Regions from separate parts of the Variovorax sp. PAMC 28711 genome, predicted to be linked through region 1. Evidence: predicted binding sites of a transcription regulator. Region 1 holds the regulator's gene; the other holds the start of a gene.
What was found. The regulator NrdR, encoded in region 1, represses ribonucleotide reductase genes. The targets are predictions, from matches to a motif close to CACNANATNTNGTG.
Positions count from the first base shown of each region.

Region 2: the regulator NrdR is predicted to act here: its motif matches at 1,564-1,577, upstream of AX767_RS06750 (ribonucleoside-diphosphate reductase subunit alpha).

Region 1 covers NZ_CP014517.1:3,749,604-3,756,149, forward strand. Annotated here, with positions in the region: gene AX767_RS18070 (PilC/PilY family type IV pilus protein) at 1-2,329, shown strand, start outside; gene AX767_RS18075 (type IV pilin protein) at 2,363-2,791, shown strand; gene nrdR (transcriptional regulator NrdR) at 2,805-3,248, opposite strand; gene glyA (serine hydroxymethyltransferase) at 3,268-4,512, opposite strand; ZMP/ZTP riboswitch at 4,555-4,686, opposite strand; gene AX767_RS18090 (lytic transglycosylase domain-containing protein) at 4,710-5,543, opposite strand; gene AX767_RS18095 (DUF748 domain-containing protein) at 6,156-6,546, shown strand, end outside.
Region 2 covers NZ_CP014517.1:1,344,290-1,350,835, forward strand. Annotated here, with positions in the region: gene AX767_RS06740 (sigma-54-dependent transcriptional regulator) at 1-742, shown strand, start outside; gene ampD (1,6-anhydro-N-acetylmuramyl-L-alanine amidase AmpD) at 748-1,341, shown strand; gene AX767_RS06750 (ribonucleoside-diphosphate reductase subunit alpha) at 1,703-4,639, shown strand; gene AX767_RS06755 (ribonucleotide-diphosphate reductase subunit beta) at 4,772-6,034, shown strand; gene AX767_RS20975 (histone H1-like DNA-binding protein) at 6,228-6,546, shown strand, end outside.

The sequences.
Region 1 (6,546 bases):
GCACATGAACACATCGACCATCGGCTTCGGTGCTGCCGCCACCTGGGGCGCGACCCCGCGCATCGGCGCAGCGGCCAACGAAGCGAGTCCGACCTACAGCGGCGACTATGCAAGGCTTGTCGCGGGCTCGATGGCCTGGCGCGATCCGCTGTCGGGCACGCTGCCGGTCAGCGGCAACTTCTTCGGCTGGTTCAGCGGTGGCACGGCGGCGGGGTACTGGCACGAAGGCTTCAGCGACGCGCAGCAATCGGCGGTCCGCATGGACCTGTGGCATGCCGCCATCAATGGGCGAGGCACCTTCACCCCGGCGTCGAATGCGGCGGCCCTGGACAACGCGTTCCAGTCCATCCTGACCGGCATCCTCAGCAACACGAGCGCGCCCCTGACGTCGATCGCGGCAGGGAGCAGCAAATTCCAGAACGGCGCCGTCTTCTATCGCGCGGGCTACGACACCGGGGACTGGTCCGGCACTCTCCTGGCATCGAGCGCGTCGGGTGCGCAACTGCTGCCGGTGTGGTCTGCGCGTGCGCTGCTCGACAGCAAGGTGCAGGACGCGGGCCACGACAACAATCGCACCGTCCTGAGCGCCGCGGCAGGAATCGGCATCCCGTTTCGATGGGACCGCCTGAGCACGCGGCAGCAAGAGGCATTGCAGGGCGCCGCGATCACGGCCGCCACCGACACCTCAACCGGGCAACAGGTTCTGAGCTTCTTGCGCGGTGACCGAAGCCAGGAAGGATCGAAAACCGGCGGGTTGCGTGAGCGTCAGCATGTGCTGGGCGACATCGTCGGGTCTTCGATCTGGTACACCGGAAAGCCGAACGCCGGTTTCGTCGGCAACGGCTACGCCGCTTTCGCAGCGCGCCGGGCTACCCGGACGCCGATGCTCTATGTCGGTGCAAACGACGGCATGCTGCACGGCTTCACGGCCGATACCGGCAATGGAGGCGGCCAGGAGCTCTTCGCGTTCGTGCCTGAAGGCGTCTACGGGTCGGCGACGGACCCGCTGCTCAAGCAGCTCAGTCAAGTCAGTTACCAGCATCGCTATTTCGTCGACGGTTCGCCCTTTGTCGGCGACGTGTATTTCGGCGCACCCGGTTCCAAGGACAGCGACGAAGCGATGGCGAGCCAGTGGAAATCGCTGCTCGTCGGCACGCTGGGCGGAGGCGGAAAGGGCTACTTCATTCTCGACGTGACCGATTCGTCCTCGATCACGGAGGGTGCTGCCCAGGCGAGTGTCCTGCTCGACAACACGGGCGGCAACGACGTCGACATCGGCCATCAATACCAGCAGCCGGTCGTCGGCGGTGCCGCACGGCGCGCCAAGCAATTCGTCCGCCTGAACGACGGGCGGCCGGCACTGCTCATGGGCAATGGGTACAACAGCCGCGACGAAAAGGCGGTGTTGCTGGTTCAGTACCTGGACGGCGCTCGCGAATTGCGAAAGGTCTATGCGCCGGTCGGCCAGCCAACCGGCAGCGCGAACGGGCTCTCTGCACCGCAGACGGTGGACCGCGACGCCAACGGGACGGTCGACATCGTCTACGCGGGGGATCTGCGCGGACAGATGTGGCGCTTCGACCTCAGCGCCAGCGATGCCAGTCTGTGGCGCGTCACGTCGGGAGCGGCGAGCGGCGGCGACGGCAAACCCTTGTTCGATGCCGGAAGGAGTCGGCCGATCACGGGCGCGCCCGTCGTGGTGTCGCATCCGCGCAATGGCTTTCTGGTGGCCTTCGGCACCGGCCGAATGTTCACGACCGACGATCACGCCGCCGCGTCACAGCAGGCGCTCTACGGGATCTGGGACAACGCCTCACAAACAGCGGTCGAGGCCGATCTCGTGCAACAAGCCGTCACTGCCACGAAGAACGTGAGCGGTGAGCTCTACCGCACGTTGCAACAGGGTGGTGTGTCCTATGACGGAAAGGACGGCAAGCGGGGATGGTTCCTCGTCTTGCCGGACGCAAAAGAGCGCGTGGTGCTGAACGGTGAAGCACTCAACAGCAGCGTTGGCCTGTTCTCCACGCTGATTCCCGGGACGGCCAGCAACAGCGTCGATTGCACCAGCGGACAGCCCGACACCGGCTGGACGATGCTGCTCGATCTGTTCAGTGGCAGTTCGCCCGGAACCGACATCTTCGGCATCGGCGACACCGATGCGACCGCGCTCGGCGGCTACCACAACGGCAAGGCATCGCGCGTGACGTCCCTCAATTCGGGCACGCCGGGCGGGGTCACGCTGATCGACACGAACGGCAAAACCAAAGTTGTCGATTTAAAAAAACCGGGCCGCCGATTCGGCTGGCGAAGCCTGCTGCCTGCCAACTGAAGGACCACGCCGATGCCGAACCGAAATCGCACAGTGCGAGACCGAAACCCGGGCTTCACGCTCGTCGAACTGCTGATCGTGGTGGCGGTGATCGGCATCCTTGCCGCGATTGCCTACCCGAGCTACACGCGCTACGTCATGCGCGCCAAGCGGGCCGATGCCAAGCAAGTGTTGCTGCAGGCCGCGCAATGGATGGAGCGTTCCTACACGGTGAACTTCAAGTACCCGTCCGGGACGAGCCCGGTGTTGCCCGACGGTCTGCGCCAGTCGCCGGCGCAGGGCGCAGCGAACTATGTCGTGAGCGCCTTCAGCGCTTCCGATGCTGCATTCTTGTTGCAGGCGGTGCCAGAGGGCGCGCAGGCGGCCGACGAGTGCGGCACGCTCAGCCTCGACAACCTGGGACAGAAAGGCACATCAACGGGCAGCGACCCAGCGACGGTTCAGCGCTGCTGGAGCCGCTGAGGCCGCGCCAGGCTCAGATATCCCGCAGCAGCTGCCTGAACTCGTCCACGTCTTCGAAGCTGCGATACACCGAGGCAAACCGCACGTACGCGACCTTGTCCAAGCGCTTGAGCTCGCGCATCACGAGTTCACCCACCTTGGTGGATTCGATTTCCCGAAGGCCGCTGGCCAGCAGCTTTTGCTCGATGCGCAGCAAGGCGCCGTCGATCTGCTCGATGCTCACAGGGCGCTTGCGCAGCGCCAGCATCATCGATGCGCGCACCTTGTTGGTATCGAAGTCGGCCCGGCTGCCGTCCTTTTTCACGACAACCGGGAAATTGACGTCGGGCCGCTCGTAGGTGGTGAAGCGCTTGTCGCAGGCGCCGCATTGGCGCCGCCTGCGTACGAAGTCACCGTCTTCCGAGACGCGGGTCTCGACAACCTGCGTTTCAAGGTGGCTGCAAAAAGGGCATTTCATGCGACCACCTTGACGGCGTTCAACCGTAGACCGGGAAGCGGCTGGTCAGCGCGTGCACCTTGGCGCGAACGGCGTCGATGTTCGCGGGGTCGCGCGGGTTCTCCAGCACGTCGGCGATCAGGTGGGCCGTCATGCGCGCCTCTTCGTCCTTGAAACCACGCGTCGTCATTGCGGGGGTGCCGATGCGCACGCCGCTCGTGACCATCGGCTTTTCCGGATCGTTCGGGATGGCGTTCTTGTTGATCGTCATGTGCGCGGCGCCCAGCACGGCTTCGGCTTCCTTGCCGGTGATGCCCTTGGCACGCAGGTCGACCAACATGACGTGGCTTTCGGTTCGGCCGCTCACGATGCGCAGGCCGCGCTGGGTCAGTGTGTCCGCCACGATCTGCGCGTTCTTCACGACCTGCTGTTGGTAGGTCTTGAATTCCGGCGCCATCGCCTCCTTGAACGCCACCGCCTTGGCCGCGATCACGTGCATCAGCGGGCCGCCCTGCAGGCCGGGGAAGATGGCGCTGTTGATCGCCTTCTCGTGCTGCGACTTCATCAGGATGATGCCGCCGCGCGGGCCGCGCAGGCTCTTGTGCGTGGTGGACGTGACCACATCGGCGTGGGGCACCGGGTTGGGGTACACGCCCGCGGCCACCAGGCCTGCGTAGTGGGCGATGTCGACCATGAAGATCGCGCCGACGTCCTTCGCGACCTTGGCGAAGCGCTCGAAGTCGATGCGCAGCGAGTAGGCCGACGCGCCCGCGATGATGAGCTTAGGCATCGATTCGTGCGCCTTGCGTTCCATCGCGTCGTAGTCGATTTCTTCCTTGGCATCCAGGCCGTAGCTCACCACGTTGAACCACTTGCCGCTGATGTTGAGCGGCATGCCGTGCGTCAGGTGACCGCCTTCGGCCAGGCTCATGCCCATGATGGTGTCGCCGGGCTTCAGGAACGCCAGCATGACGGCCTCGTTCGCCGAGGCACCGCAATGCGGCTGCACGTTGGCTGCGTCGGCGCCGAAGATCTGCTTGATCCGGTCGATGGCCAGTTGCTCCGCCACGTCCACGTGCTCGCAGCCACCGTAGTAGCGCTTGCCGGGATAGCCCTCGGCGTACTTGTTGGTCAGCTGCGAACCCTGCGCAGCCATGACGGCCGGCGACGCGTAGTTTTCACTCGCGATGAGCTCGATGTGGTGTTCCTGGCGGGCGTTCTCGGCCTGGATGGCGGCCCAGATTTCGGGATCGGTCTGGGCGACGAGATGATTGCGTGAGTACATGGCAGTCCTTTGAAGACGAAGATCCTTGTTGTTCTAGCAAACAAGGGCTGCCCAGGCGAACGGCTGAACGCCTGCTCAAGAAATCCCGCAGGCGGCACGCTTCCCAGTGGTGTTCCACGTCAGCACAAATACCTTCAAGAGGGGGTGTGCCTATCGCCAGTCGCGTGCCCGGCGAGTGTAGCCGACCGCTCCCGCAATTACAGGTCGCCGAGCAGCGCGACCTTCTGGGTATTGGTGGTTTCCGGCTTGGCAGGCGCCACCACCGGGATCGGCTGCGTGCGCAGGCCCGGCAACGCCGGCGTGATCGAAGGTGTGCGACCGCCAGCGACCTGGCGCAGGCGTTCATGCTCCGCCAGAACCTTGGCGGCATAGCCGCCGTCGTCTTCCAGATTGGCCGCGCCGACATAGAAGCGCAGGCCGCGCTCCACGGAACCGGCACGGGCGATGCATTCCTGCAGCACCTTGACGCCGACGCGCATGTTGGTCACCGGATCGAACGCCGTCAGCGTGCCCCCCGCGCTCTCGTACTTGTCGCCATGGATCCGCGTCATGACCTGCATCAGGCCTTGCGCGCCCACTTGGCTCTGCGCGAACGGATTGAAGCTGGATTCCACCGCCATGATCGCGAGGATCAGCGTCGGGTCGAGCTTGGTCCGCTTGCCGATGTCGTAGGCCTCGGCGACCAGCACGCTCAACGGTTCCGCCGCAACCCGGTACTTCTTGCTGAGCCAGTAAGCAACGGCGGCTTGCTGCTTGGGCAGGTCCAGCGGACTGGCCGCCGTGGTCCGCTCGATGGCGGTGGGCTCGAGGTCGGTCGCTTCCGGCGCGGGCTTGCGGGATTGGAGCCAGCCCATCAGCTGGTCTTCTCCGGTCTGACGCAGGTCGGGGCGCGCCACGAGTGCGAGGGCAGCAAACACGATCGCCAATCCGAGCAACGCAAAACCGTTGTGGGTGATTTCGAAAAAGCCGTCGGTGACATCGGACACGAAGGTCCGTAGCCCTTTGGCTGTGGCTTCCATAGCCAGTTTCATCGCTCTTCCTTTCGGTCCGGCGCCTGGAGCGTGCAACCCAATCAAGGGGTTGCCGTTCGAAGAGCGACGTCGTTGGATGGGTACGGATCGGGTCCGCGCGGAGGGGGAGTGAGCGCGGCAGCCTGATCAAGCCGAGAGACTCGGCAGCGGATTCTTCAGATTGAGAGAGGGGCCCGGGCGCTTGGCATCACAGGGCAACGCGGATTCTAGGAGCCGCTACATACACGGTCAAGAATAACAAATAGGGTTGATATTCTAATTTACATATAAATACAACTGCGCATTACTGCATAAATCGCCCCGCAATATTCGATTGCAAATCCGATTTGCAAAGCGCGAGCCGGAGGTCTAACCTGCAGATGCCTGTTGATTCAGGCATCTGCCCAGGTCCTGCAACCCACGGCGTCAAGCCCGGTGGTTCGGCGATCGAGGCCACTCTCGGTGGCAATCTTTTGCCACCCGTGCAAACGGAACGATTGAACTTCCGGTTGCGCGAAAAGATGGCATGGGTTTTCGACCCGCCATCGAGCCCGGTGACAAGACTTCGCGTCGCGTCACCGGGCTTTCTTGTTCATGGACCTGTCCGAAGGCTTTGCGGCACACTCCGTTTCAATGAACGCTGCTTCGATAAAACAGAACAAGTGGGTGCGACGTGGGATCGTCGCGGTGTTGGCCTTGCTGGTGATCTGGGCCGTAGCATGGCTGGCTGTCCCGCCGATTGCCAAGAGTCAGATCCAGAAGATCGCCAGCGAGAAACTGGGGCGACAGGTCACGGTCGGCAAGATCGACTTCAAGCCCTGGACGCTCGAACTCACGCTCAGCGATCTGCGCGTGGCCACGGCCGACGGCAAGCAATCGCAACTGGCCGTCTCGCGCATCTATGTCGATGCCGAACTCCAGTCGGCGTTGCGTCTTGCGCCGGTGATCGACGCGCTGACCATCGATGCCCCGACGGTCCAGCTCACGCACCTGGCCGATGGCAAGTACGACATCGACGACATCC
Region 2 (6,546 bases), 1.9 Mb from region 1:
GTTTCTCGACGAGATCGGCGACCTGCCGATCGCCATGCAGTCGAAGTTGCTGCGCGCCATCCAGGAGCGCAATGTGCGGCCCATCGGCTCGACGCAGGAAGACGCGGTCGACGTGCGCATCGTGAGCGCGACGCACAAGGATCTGCACGCCGAAGTGCAGGCGAGCCGTTTCCGGCAAGACCTGTTCTATCGGCTCAACGTGATCGAGATCGCGGTGCCGGCGCTGCGCGATCGGCGCGAGGACCTGCCGGCGCTCTGCGCCGCGCTGCTCGAACGCATCGCGAAAGATGCCGGCATGCCGGTGCCGACCTTGTCGCCCGAGGTGCTCCAGCAGCTCGCGCGCCACCCGCTCGACGGCAATGTGCGCGAACTCGAGAACTTGCTGCACCGTGCGGTCGCGCTCAACGACGGCGACGAACTGCACCTCGACTTCATGGGCAGCGGCCATCAGGAACTGCAGTCGATGCCAGTCGTTCCGGCCGAGCCGATCGACAGCGTCGCTGCCGTGACCGCAGCGCCAACGCCAACGCCCCGCGAATCGCCCGCACCGCCGGCGGTGCCGTCCGACCTGCAAACCTATCTGGACCAGCAGGAGCGCGAGATCCTCGTGCGCGCGCTGCACGAGAGCGGCTTCAACCGCACGGCCGCTGCCACGCGGCTGGGCCTGAGCCTTCGGCAGATCCGTTACCGCATCGCGCGCCTCGGCATCGCGACGCCGAACGGCGCCGACACCGACGAGTGAGCGCGATGGCGGCTGCATCCGGCACGGCGCTGTGGTCCGAGGGGTGGTACCGCTTCGCGAAGCAGTGGCCCTCGCCGAATTTCGGCCCGAGGCCGGCGGGCGCCTGCATCGACCTGCTGGTGATGCATTCGATCAGCCTGCCGCCAGGGCAGTACGGCGGCGATGAAGTCCAGCAGCTCTTCACCAACCGGCTCGACTGGGACGCCCATCCTTACTTCGAAAGCATTCGCGGCTTGACGGTGTCGTCGCATTTCTATGTGCGGCGCAACGGCGAGCTGTGGCAGTTTGTCAGTGCCGACAAGCGCGCCTGGCATGCGGGACCCTCTACGTGGCGCGGCCGCACCAATTGCAACGACGATTCGATCGGCATCGAGCTCGAAGGCCTCGAGGGCGAATCGTTCGAAGACGCGCAGTACGAAACGCTCCTCGGCCTGTGCCCCGCGATCGCGCAGCACTACCCGATCGCCTTCGTGGCCGGGCACGAACACATCGCGCCGGGCCGCAAGCAGGATCCGGGGCCGGGGTTCATGTGGCGTCGATTGCGCGATGGATTGGGGTGGTCGGCCACGGCGTTTCCCGAAGACACGACAGCGCGCTGAAGATTTTCAATCGGCACGGCGCAATCGATGCGCGATTCGACCCGCGATGCCGCCCATGGCGGCCGTCAAGCGATGCGCAGCAACCATGCGGCCCGCAGGCCCAAATGCCGTCGCAACGCCCGTCGTCATTGGCTCGGGCGACACTCGTCCAGCAGCGACGCCGCCGCCAGCGCGAAAGCACGAAAACGTGCTGCGTCCACGATGATTGATTTCCGTGAAAAACACTACATATAGTGGGTTGTGGCCCCTCCACACCCTAGATATAGTGTGCGCTGCGCCAGCGTCAACACCGACACGATCGCCGACTTCAAGTCGCCCCTCGCCGTCAGACGCCTCACCAGAATTGCCAACCGAGGACCGAATGCAAACAGCCCAGACCACACCGTCCACCTCCCGTCCTGCGCCGACGTCGTCATCCACGGGCACGCCTGCCCGCGACGTTGCAGGTTCACCCGCCGGCGACGCGCTCGCGCACTATCAGATCATTCGCCGCAACGGCGCTGTCGTGCCCTTCGAGCCGAACAAGATCGCCATCGCGATGATGAAAGCCTTCCTGGCCGTGCATGGCACCCAGGGCGCGGCATCGGCCAGCGTGCGCGAGACGGTCGACGGCCTGACGCAGGCCGTGGTGCGCGCGATGCAGCGCTCGCGTCCGGGCGGCGGCACCTTCCACATCGAAGACGTGCAGGACTCGGTCGAACTCGGCCTGATGCGCGGCGGTCACCACGAAATCGCGCGTGCGTACGTGCTGTACCGCGAGCGCCGCACGCAAGAGCGCGCCAAGCAGGGTGCGCAGGACGCGCCCGCCGCGCCGACGCTGCACGTTCTCGACAACGGCGAACGCGTGGCACTCGACCTGAACGAGCTCAAGGGCCTGATCGAATCCGCCTGCGAAGGTCTGGGCGACACGATCACCGCGGCGCCGATCCAGGCCGAGACGATGCGCAACCTGTACGACGGCGTGCCGCTCGACGAGGTCTACAAGGCATCGATCCTGGCGGCCCGCACGCTCATCGAGAAAGATCCCGACTACACCTTCGCGACCGCGCGCCTGCTGCTGCACACGATCTTCAAGGAGATCATCGGCCGCGAAGTGATGCCGGCCGAGCGCTCGCAAGCGTATGTCGATTACTTCCCGCAGTTCATCAAGAAGGGCGTCGACAACGATCTGCTCGACGAGAAGCTGCTGCAGTACGACCTGCCACGCCTCGGCGCCGCCCTGAAGGCCGAACGCGACCTGCAATTCGACTACCTCGGCTTGCAGACGCTGTACGACCGCTACTTCCTGCACGTGCGCAAGACGCGCATCGAACTGCCGCAGGCTTTCTTCATGCGCGTGGCGATGGGCCTGTCGCTCGGCGAGATCGACCGCGAAGCGCGCGCCATCGAGTTCTACGAAGTGCTTTCGTCGTTCGACTTCATGTCGTCGACGCCCACGCTGTTCAACGCCGGCACGCTGCGCTCGCAGCTGTCGAGCTGCTACCTCACGACCGTGCCCGACGACCTGGACGGCATCTACGAGTCGATCAAGGAAAACGCGCTGCTGTCGAAGTTCGCCGGCGGCCTGGGCAACGACTGGACGCGCGTACGCGCACTCGGGTCCCACATCAAGGGCACCAACGGCGAATCGCAAGGCGTCGTTCCGTTCCTCAAGGTCGTCAACGACACGGCCGTCGCCGTGAACCAGGGCGGCAAGCGCAAGGGCGCGGTCTGCACGTATCTGGAAACGTGGCACCTCGACATCGAGGAGTTCCTGGAGCTGCGCAAGAACACCGGCGACGACCGCCGTCGCACGCACGACATGAACACGGCCAACTGGATTCCCGACCTGTTCATGCGTCGCGTGATGGAAAAGGGCACCTGGACGCTGTTCTCGCCCAACAACGTGCCCGACCTGCACGACCTGTTCGGCGCCGATTTCGAGAAGGCCTACGTTGCCTACGAAGAGAAGGCCGCACGTGGCGAGATCAAGCCGGCCCGCACCATCCCCGCCAGCGACCTGTGGCGCAAGATGCTCACGATGCTGTTCGAGACCGGCCATCCGTGGATCACGTTCAAGGACGCCTGCAACGTGCGCTCGCCGCAGCAGCACGCCGGCGTCGTGCACTCGTCGAACCTGTGCACCGAGATCACGCTGAACACCAGCGACACCGAAACCGCTGTCTGCAACCTCGGCTCGGTCAACCTGCTGCAGCATCTGAAGGACGGCAAGGTCGACCAGGTCAAGCTCAAGAAGACGATCTCGACCGCAATGCGCATGCTCGACAACGTGATCGACATCAACTACTACGCCGTGAAGAAGGCGCGCGATTCCAACCTGCGCCACCGCCCGGTCGGTCTCGGCCTGATGGGCTTCCAGGACGCGCTGTACGAACTGCGCATTCCCTACGCCTCGCAGGAAGCCGTGCAGTTCGCCGACGAATCGATGGAAGCGATCTGCTACCACGCCTACTGGGCATCGACCGACCTGGCCAAGGAGCGCGGCAAGTACTCGAGCTACAAGGGTTCGCTGTGGGACAAGGGCATCCTGCCAATCGACACGCTCGACCTGCTGGAGAAGGCACGCGGCGGCTACGTCGAAGTCGACCGCTCGTCCACGCTCGACTGGGACGCGCTGCGCCAGAAGATCAAGGCCGACGGCATGCGCAATTCGAACTGCACCGCCATCGCACCGACCGCGACCATCTCGAACATCATCGGCGTCGATGCATCGATCGAACCGTGCTTTGGCAACCTGTCGGTCAAGTCGAACCTGTCAGGCGAGTTCACCGTCATCAACCACTACCTGGTGCGCGACCTGAAGCGCCTGGGCCTGTGGGACGACGTGATGGTCATGGACCTGAAGCACTTCGACGGCTCGCTGCGCCCGATCGACCGCGTGCCGCAAGACATCAAGGCGCTCTACGCCACCGCCTTCGAGGTCGAGACGACGTGGCTGGTCGAAGCCGCATCGCGTCGCCAGAAGTGGATCGACCAGGCGCAGTCGCTCAACATCTACATGGCCGGCGCATCGGGCAAGAAGCTCGACGACACCTACAAGCTCGCGTGGTTGCGCGGCCTGAAGACGACGTACTACCTGCGCACGCAGAGCGCGACGCACGCCGAAAAATCAACGGTGCAATCGGGCCGGCTCAACGCCGTCGCATCGGGTGGCAGCAACAGCCACAACGTCGACGGCGCGAAGATGAATGCGCTCGAAGCCGCGGCACTCGCAGCACAAGCGCAACTGAGCGCGATGCCTGCGACCGACATCGCGTTCTGCGGTGTCGACGACCCGACGTGCGAAGCATGCCAATGATGTTTGCGGCATCGCCTGACAACTCAGCGCGATGCATGTGAGCAACATAAGAACCAGATAACTGGAGCGCGATGTGAACGAGCACTTTGCAACTCACATCGTTGCTCACATAATTGAGCATTGGATTTTTCTATGTTGACCTGGGACGAAGAAGTCAAGCCCTCCTTGCCAAAGGAAATGCAACAAGGATTGCAGCACTCACCGAAAAGCAACTCGCCAGCGAGTCGCTCGATGGTGGCTCCGACTTCGCAAATTGCGCCCGCCTCCCCCGCTTCTGTTTCACTGCCACGTCGGCTCGATGACGGCGCGGTTGCGCCGGTCCGCGAGCAGGCCCAGGCATTTGCGCAAGCCACCGCACAAGCAACGCCCACCGTTGCACGCCGCGTCAATGCGGCCGACAAACGCATCATCAACGGCCAGACCGATGTGAACCAGCTGGTGCCGTTCAAGTACAAGTGGGCTTGGGAAAAATACCTTGCCACGTGTGCCAATCACTGGATGCCGCAGGAAGTGAACATGACGCGTGACATCGCGTTGTGGAAAGACCCGAACGGCCTGACCGAAGACGAGCGTCGCATCGTCAAGCGCAACCTCGGCTTCTTCGTGACCGCCGACTCGCTGGCCGCGAACAACATCGTGCTCGGGACCTACCGCCACATCACGGCGCCGGAGTGCCGTCAGTTCCTGCTGCGCCAGGCGTTCGAAGAAGCCATCCATACGCACGCGTACCAGTACATCGTCGAGTCGCTCGGTCTGGACGAGAGCGAGATCTTCAACGCGTACAACGAAGTGCCGTCGATCCGCGAGAAGGATCAGTTTCTGATTCCGTTCATCGACGCGATCAGCGATCCGCACTTCAAGACCGGCACGCACGAGACCGACCAGACCTTGCTCAAGTCGCTCATCGTTTTTGCCTGCCTGATGGAAGGCTTGTTCTTCTATGTCGGCTTCACGCAAATTCTCGCGCTGGGTCGCCAGAACAAGATGACCGGCGCTGCCGAGCAGTACCAGTACATCCTGCGCGACGAGTCGATGCACTGCAATTTCGGCATCGACCTCATCAACCAGTTGAAGCTGGAAAACCCCGGTCTCTGGACGACCGAGTTCAAGGCCGAGATCAAGGCCCTGTTCCTCGAAGCCGTCGAGCTCGAATACAAGTACGCCGAAGACACGATGCCACGTGGCGTGCTCGGCATGAACGCCTCCATGTTCAAGGGCTACCTGCGTTACATCGCCAACCGGCGTGCACAGCAGATCGGCCTCGAAACGCTTTTCCCGAACGAAGAAAATCCGTTCCCTTGGATGAGCGAAATGATTGACCTGAAGAAAGAGCGCAATTTCTTCGAGACCCGCGTGATCGAATATCAGTCGGGTGGTGCGCTCTCCTGGGATTGAATCTTTCAGACAAAAACAGATGAATTCAAGAATTGCTCCCGCCGCCGATCGCACCGAAGAGTGCGACACGGATGGGAGCGCAGGTGTTCATGGTGCTGGGCTTGATCCAACACCATGAATCGCTCCCCGTTCACAAGCGGACGGGGAGTGCTTCAAGAGGTTGATTTTTCAACTTGATCAAGGAGAAATAGAAATGGCAACTGCAAAGAAAGCGCCGGCTAAGAAAGCCGCTGCAAAGAAGGCTCCGGCAAAGAAGGTCGTAGCCGCCAAGAAGGCTCCCGCCAAAAAGGCAGCCGCGAAGAAGGCTCCGGCGAAGAAGGTAGCCGCCAAGAAGGCCCCGGCTAAAAAGGCCGCTGCCAAAAAGGCGCCGGCAAAGAAGGTCGTAGCGAAGAAGGCGCCTGCGAAGAAGGCCGTTGCCAAGAAGGCGCCTGCGAAGAAGGCTGCAGCCAAGAAGGCGCCTGCGAAGAAGGCTGCAGCCAAGAAGGCGCCTGCTAAAAAGGCCGCCGCTAAAA